DNA from 2 places in the Streptomyces sp. NPDC044061 genome. Region 1 is predicted to be linked to the other one. Evidence: riboswitches for the same ligand, from Rfam matches in the RefSeq annotation. Region 1 holds a riboswitch; the other holds the start of a gene.
What was found. A riboswitch is a leader RNA that binds a small molecule or an ion and turns the genes downstream of it on or off. The one in region 1 is predicted to bind cyclic di-AMP.

Region 1 (3,744 bases):
CCGGTGCACCACCGCGTCGCACAGCTCGAGCAGCGCCGCCTTGGCGTCGCACTCCGGCAGCGGGGCCAGCGCGGACCGCGCCTCCTCCGCGTACCGGACGGTGTCCCGGCGGGCCTGCTCCAGCGCGGGGTGCGCGCGCAGCGCGGCCAGCGCCTCGGCGTGCCGGGCGTCGTCGGTGAGGTCGGAGTCCAGCAGCTCGCACAGCGCGACGTCCTCGGGCAGGCCCAGGCGGGCGGCCCGCTCGCGCAGCCGCAGCACGGGCAGCGTCGGGATGCCCTCGCGCAGGTCGGTGCCCGGGGTCTTGCCGGACTCGTGCGAGTCGGAGGCGATGTCCAGGACGTCGTCCGCGAGCTGGAAGGCGACCCCGAGCCGTTCGCCGTACTGGGTGAGCACGTCGACGACCGTCTCGTCGGCGCCGGACATCATCGCGCCGAACCGGCACGACACGGCCACCAGGGAGCCCGTCTTGCCGCCCAGCACGTCCAGGTAGTGCTCGACCGGGTCGCGACCGTCTGAGGGGCCGGCGGTCTCCAGGATCTGGCCGGTGACCAGCCGCTCGAACGCGAGGGCCTGCACCCGGACCGCCTCGGGGCCGAGGTCGGCGAGGATCTGCGAGGCGCGTGCGAAGAGAAAGTCGCCGGTGAGCACCGCGACGGAGTTGCCCCAGCGGGTGTTGGCGCTGTCCACGCCGCGCCGCACGGACGCCTCGTCCATGACGTCGTCGTGGTACAGCGTGGCGAGGTGGGTCAGCTCCACGACGACGGCCGACGGTACGACGCCGGGCGCGTACGGGTCGCCGAACTGTGCCGCGAGCATCACGAGCAGCGGCCGGAACCGCTTCCCACCGGCCCGTACGAGGTGCTGCGCGGCCCCCGTGATGAACGGGACCTCGCTCTTGGTGGCTTCGAGCAAGCCTTCCTCGACAGCCGCCAATCCGGCCTGGACATCGGCTTCCAGAGCCTGGTCCCGCACGCTCAGCCCGAACGGCCCGACGACGGTCACGAGGGGTCTCCTGTCTGCTGGTGTCTGCTGGCGATTACACGGTTTGTCGATAGGTCGCTGCCATCACTCAAGTCAGCGTATCCGGTCCCGTTTCGATCACCGATAGCGCCCACCGGTCCAGCCCGGGCGGTATCGGATCACGGCCGGTATGTTTTTGATCATCTGATAAGGACGGACATCCATCGACTTAACCGGAACTCGTCCGTTTTGTCGCGAACTGGGCGATGGGTGGATTACTCCTTTTGCGCCATGGCCGGTAAATCCCCCTAATCCCCCATGTCTGATTTGATACACTTCGCCATTTCGTGACTTGAGTCACGCGTACCCGTGTACCCCGCCGGTCGCGCCACCACCGGTTTCCCCTTGCCGCATCAGCCAGTTGAGGGTTGGCAACCGCAAAGGATCAAGCACCTCATATGCCACTGTTCAAGGTCAACAGGCGCTTTATGTGAATCCGACGCTTGTTTCGGACATGTGCTCTCGCATAGCTTCCGGGCCAGTCAGGCGAACGCCGAATCCTGCCGCGCCTGACACCACCCATCGACGAACTCATTCGTGCGGCAGGAGCGGGGGACCCAGGTAAGCCGCCGGACCGGACGACACACGTCGCGCCGGGACGGCTAGGGGTGAAGTCGTGTCTCCCACCGGAGACACGGCCGGGCACCTCCCCGCCCGAACCCGACAGCTCACCTCGCAGGCGACGGAGAGGAACTTCGCCATGCCTGCTGCCGCTCAGCCCCGCCGTGTCCGCACCGGTCTCGTCCGCAAGCTCGCCGTCGTCGGCACCGGTGCCGCCGTGCTCGCGCTTCCGGTCATCGGGGCGACCAGCGCCTCCGCCGCGACCCCCACCGCCACGACGGTCTCCACCACCCCCGCCGGCTACCCGAACACCCTCGACGGCTGGATCCGCGAGTCGCTCGCGATCATGGCCGAGAAGCACATCCCGGGGACGTACAACGGCATCTACCGCAACATCATCCGCGAGTCGTCGGGCAACCCCAGCGCCATCAACCTGTGGGACTCCAACGCGGCCAAGGGCATCCCGTCCAAGGGCCTGCTCCAGGTGATCGACCCGACGTTCAACACGTACCACGTGGCCGGAACGTCCTTCGACATCTACGACCCGGTCGCCAACATCACGGCCGCCTGCAACTACGCGGCCGCGCGCTACGGCTCGATCGACAACGTCTTCGGCGCCTACTGACGGGCACCGGTGGCAGGCCACTACTGATATCCCGGTCAGTCGGTCGGGAACAGTCTTTCGAGGACGACGGCGATGCCGTCGTCCTCGTTCGACGTGGTGATCTCGTCTGCGACCGCCTTCAGCTCGGGGTGGGCGTTGGCCATGGCGACACCGCGTCCGGCCCAGTCGAACATCGGGATGTCGTTGGGCATGTCGCCGAAGGCGAGGGCCCGTTCGGCGGCGACCCCCAGGTGGTCGGCGGCCAGCGCCAGCCCCGACGCCTTGGTGACACCGCACGGCTGGAGCTCCACGGTCCCCGGCCCCGACATCGTGACCGTCGCCAGCGATCCCACCGCCGAGCGCGCGACCGCTGCCAACTCGTCGTCGGACAGCGTGTGGTGGCGTAGCAGCACCTTGCTGATCGGCTCGCACCACAGGTCGTCCCGCCGGGCGACCCGCACCGCGGGCAGGGTCGGGTGCGGCATCAGGTACCCCGGCTCGATCAGCGTGAGCCCGTCCACGCCGTCCTGGTCGACGGCAGCGTAGACCTGGCCCACCTCGGCCTCGATCTTGCCGAGCGCGGTCTCGGCCAGTTCCCGGTCCAACCGCACCGACCACAGCAGACGGTCGGCGCCGGCGTCGTAGACCTGCGCGCCCTGCCCGCACACCGCGAGCCCCGTGCAGCCGAGCGCGTCCAGCAGGGGCCGCACCCGGGGGGCCGGGCGGCCCGTCACCACCAGGTGCCGTGCACCGGCCCGTGCCACCCGCCCGAGCGCGGCGAGCGACCGGTCGGAGACGGTGTCGTCGCCACGCAGCAACGTCCCGTCCAGGTCGGTGGCGATCAGTGCGTAAGCGGGGGGTGCGGCCATGATCAGAGAATACGGACAGCACGCGCCTCCGACTCATCGCGGTGTTCCTGGACTTGTGTGCTGCTCGGCCCCAAGTGGTGCCCGGGGACTCCTCGATGGTGGTGTCGATGCCGTCGAAGCGGTCGGCCACCTCGCCCCACGGCGCGTCCGGCACCGATCCCTCGGAGCGGTCGGCAAGTCGTACCCTCGCAGTCCGGGCGCAAGAGCGGGACGCCCGGGGCGAGCCGCCGTGGGCGTATTTCGCCGTCACCTTGGGCACCCTCGGCCGTCGCCTGCGCCGAGCCGGCCCGTCGGCCGCACGCGGACGGCCGGATCCCATCGGCCGCACGCGGACGACCGGGTCCATCCGCTGGGCGCGGACGGCCGGGTCGAGGAGCTCTTCGGCCGCCCGCTGCCGTCGTGCTCTCCGGCTTGTACTGCCCGGCCCGGGAGACTGCCAGGGCCGGGAGGGGGAGGCCACGGCGGCCGCCCGCCCGCCCGAGCCGGTCGAGGAGTTCCCGGGTGGCATGGGGCGGAGGGGATCTCCGGCCGGCTCAGGCGTGGGCGGCTGCCAGATGCCTGGCCAGCCGGGGCGAGGCGAACTCCGTGCCGCAGACGAAGCGCATCACCGGGCCGTACGAGGACGCCGCCGGGAGACCGGTGAAGTACACGCCGGGGACGGACGAGACGTATCCGGCGCCGAGCCTGGGC
Region 2 (3,744 bases), on a different contig from region 1:
GAAGACGGCGACGTCCCCGGCGCGCGCCTCGCCCGCGTCCGTCAGGCGGTCTATCTCGTCGGAGACGAACTGGGCCTCGTCGTGCTCGGTGTCCGCCACGTAGCCGGTGATCCGCGCGCCCTGGCCGGCGTTGGTCCACAGGTTCTTCGGGCGCCGGGACTCGTTGCGCTCGATGACCGCGTTGGCCGCGGAGAGGATGGTCTGCGTGGAGCGGTAGTTCTGCTCCAGCAGGATCGTCGTGGCGTCCGGGTAGTCCTCCTCGAACTGGAGGATGTTGCGGATGGTCGCGCCCCGGAAGGCGTAGATCGACTGGTCCGCGTCACCGACCACGCAGAGTTCCGCGGGCGGGATGTCGTACTCGCCGGGCGGTACGTCGACGGGGTGCTCGGACGTCCCGACCAGCTCGCGCACCAGCGCGTACTGGGCGTGGTTGGTGTCCTGGTACTCGTCGACCAGGACGTGCCGGAAACGGCGGCGGTAGTGCTCGGCGACGTCCGGGAAGGCGCGCAGCAGGTTGACCGTCGTCATGATCAGGTCGTCGAAGTCGAGCGCGTTGGCCTCGCGCAGCCGCGACTGGTACAGCGCGTAGGCCTGGGCGAGTGTCTTCTCGAAGCCGTCGGTGGCCTGGGCGGCGAAGTCCTCCTCGTCGATCAGCTCGTTCTTCAGGTTGCTGATCTTGGCGCTGAAGGACTTGGGCGGGAAGCGCTTGGGGTCGAGGTCCAGGTCACGGCAGACCAGGGCCATCAGCCGCTTGCTGTCGGCGGCGTCGTAGATCGAGAAGGACGAGGTGAAGCCGAGCCTCTTCGACTCGCGCCGCAGGATCCGCACGCACGCGCTGTGGAAGGTCATGACCCACATCGCGTTCGCGCGCGGGCCGACGAGTTGCTCCACGCGCTCCTTCATCTCGCCCGCGGCCTTGTTGGTGAAGGTGATCGCGAGGATCTGGCCCGGGTGCACGTTCCGCTCGGCGAGCAGGTGGGCGATGCGGTGGGTGAGCACGCGGGTCTTGCCCGAGCCGGCGCCGGCGACGATGAGCAGCGGTGAGCCGGCGTGGACGACCGCGGCGCGCTGGTTCTCGTTCAGGCCCTCCAGGAGCGCGGCCGCGTCGAGCGCGGGGCGGGGGGCACCGTCGCGGTAGTGGGCGTCACGGTCCGGCGGCACGTCGAACTTCCCGCCGAACAGATCGTCCGGAAGCGGCTCCGGAGCATGATCGTCCTCGGGCGGCGGCGGGGGTTCCTCCTCGCGCCCGCGAGGGGTCTGGAGATCCGCCAGGAAGCTGTCGTCAAAGAGGCTGCTCATCGCTCTCCGAGTCTAGGGCGCCGCACCGACAACCGGTCGCCGCCCCGGAAAGGTCGCACCGGGGAGGAGCCCGCAATCGGACACGGCGCCGGAGGGCCGAACACCGCCGCCAGGGTGCCGATCAGGCCCTCACGCTGCGGAAGCGCCTGGTCACGGGGGTGGGAAAGTGCCCTCAGGTCACGGAAATGTATCGGACATATGAGGCACCAACCTTCACAGGAGACACACCAGTTGGCTAGGTTGCCGTCAGGTCGCACGCACCCTTCCGGCGAACGTCGCCGGGCGGCGCGACCTCCGCCGAGTCCGGTGCGCCCCTTCGCGTGCGGCCGGAGCCGGGGACCCACCGATCCTGGGGTGAATCGGCCGACTCCCGCCCGGGACGACGCCGTAGGGCAACCCTTCCGAAGCACCCGCCCGAACCCGACAGCTAACCCGGTAGGCGGACATTGGAAGGAGTCGCCTCCCTTGGCGTCGCACCGCAAGCCGCGCCCCGGCGGAGCCCTCGGACCGGGTCTGCGCACCCCCGCCCTGGCCACCGCCGCCTTCACTTCCGTGGCTGTCCTGTCCCAGACGGCCGAGGCCGCCCCCGCCGACGACGGCAGGCCGAGCGTCGAGGAGATCGAGAAGAAGGTCGACGAGTTCTACCGCCGGGCGGAGACGACGCCCGAGCGGCCCGACGAGGCCACGGAACGGGCCGGGCGGCAGAGGGGTCCGCTGGACAGCCTGCGCGCGATGGTCCCGTTCACGGACACCCCGCAGGAGCACGCGGAACACCCTCTGGACTACTTCGACCAGAACCGGCTGATGGACCGGCTGGCCTCCACCGTGAAGAAGCGGCAGGAGACGGCCAGGAACGTCGAGACACCGGCCGAGTCGGCGTACGACCCCAAGACCGCCAAGGCCGCCGTGCAGAGGAAGCTCGCCTCGGCCCGCGAGCTGCTGTCCCGGCCGACGGTCCAGGAGCCGGTGCGGCCGGCCGGGCCCGGGCGGCGCAGGCGGGCGGAGGCGGCAGCGCCGCCGTACGGGCCCCCCGGCGCACCGGCCGCCAGGGCCGAGAAGACCACCAAGGCCGAGAAGGCGATCGCCTTCGCCCGTGCGCAGATCGGCAAGCCGTACGTGAGCGGGGCCAGCGGGCCCGGCTCCTACGACTGCGCCGGCCTCACCCAGGCCGCCTGGAAGGCCGCCGGCGTCACCCTCCCGCGCGCCGCCCGCGACCAGGCCGCCGCGGGCACCAGGGTCTCCCTCACCGACATGCACCCCGGTGACCTGGTCTTCTTCCACGACGACCTGAGTCATGTGGGCCTCTGCACGGGCGACGGGTTGATGATCCACGCCCCATGGCCCGGCGCGTACATCCGCGAGGAGCCCGTCCATCACGGGCACGGATCGATCGTCCACAGCGTGGTCCGGCCCGCCTGACCGTCCACCGTCCGGGCCGGACGTCCTCTCTGCGAGTTCCACGTCCTCTTTTCGAGCCCCACGCGCGCGTGCCCTCCCGGCCGGTCCCGCGCGGCTCCCTAGCATCGGGCGCATGCCCGGCATCTCAGATCTGCGCGCGTGGTGGGCGGAGCGTCCGCCGGCGGCGGGGTCCGCCGTGATGGCGACCGGCATCATGTCGGTCGCCCTGCATCTGACCGGCGACGAGACGGCGTCCTGGATCTTTCTGTGGCTGGCCTGCGTCGCCTGGGTGGGTCTGGCCGCCGACTTCGCCGTGCGGCTGGTGTGGCAGCGGCAGCGGTGGCTGGCCGACGCGGAGAGTCCCGGCGCGCTCACCGCCGTCGCCGCCACGACGGTGATCGGCACCCGGTTCTCGGCGCTCGGCCGGCAGACCCTGGCCGAGGAGTTCCTGGCGCTGGCGGTGCTGCTCTGGCCGGTGCTGCTGTTCCTCGTCGTACGGCACTGGGAGCGGCGCATGCCGGGAGCGGTGTTCCTGTGTTGTGTGGCCACACAGGGGCTCGCGGTGCTGGCGGCCACGCTGGCAGGGGCCGAGGCGACGGCGTGGCTCGCGCATGCCGCGCTGGTGCTGTTCTGGCTGGGCCTGGTGCTCTACTGCCTGGCACTGCGACGCTTCGACGGGCAGCAGGTGTACGAGGGGGCCGGGGACCAGTGGATCGCGGGCGGGGCGCTCGCCATCTCGGCGCTGGCCGGGGCGAGGCTGCTCCTCGCCGAGAGTGCGCGGCTGTACCTGTGGAACGACGACGACCGGGACGTGCTGCGCAATGTGACGGTCGCGCTGCTCGTCCTGAGCCTGGCCTGGTACGTGATCCTGCTGGTGGCCGAGGCGGTCCGGCCGCGGCTGCGCTACGACGTGCGGCGGTGGGCGACGGTGTTCCCGCTGGGGATGACGGCGGCGGCCGCGCTGTCGGTCGCGACCGCCGTGGGCGTCGGGTGGCTGGAGGGTCTGGGGCGGGTGCTGACGTGGGTGGCGGTGGCGGCGTGGCTCGC

Region 2: linked by a shared signal. The riboswitch ahead of AC07CM_RS30885 (C40 family peptidase) and the one ahead of AC07CM_RS25195 (transglycosylase SLT domain-containing protein) in region 1 are both predicted to bind cyclic di-AMP.

What each region holds. Positions count from the first base shown of each region.
Region 1 is NZ_JBWKFL010000015.1:181,009-184,752, reverse strand. Features, by position in the region: gene AC07CM_RS25200 (polyprenyl synthetase family protein) at 1-1,002, opposite strand, end outside; cyclic di-AMP (ydaO/yuaA leader) riboswitch at 1,534-1,717, shown strand; gene AC07CM_RS25195 (transglycosylase SLT domain-containing protein) at 1,721-2,206, shown strand; gene AC07CM_RS25190 (HAD family hydrolase) at 2,242-3,054, opposite strand; gene AC07CM_RS25185 (FAD-dependent oxidoreductase) at 3,588-3,744, opposite strand, start outside.
Region 2 is NZ_JBWKFL010000021.1:68,001-71,744, forward strand. Features, by position in the region: gene pcrA (DNA helicase PcrA) at 1-1,299, opposite strand, end outside; cyclic di-AMP (ydaO/yuaA leader) riboswitch at 1,585-1,757, shown strand; gene AC07CM_RS30885 (C40 family peptidase) at 1,765-2,718, shown strand; gene AC07CM_RS30890 (tellurite resistance/C4-dicarboxylate transporter family protein) at 2,831-3,744, shown strand, end outside.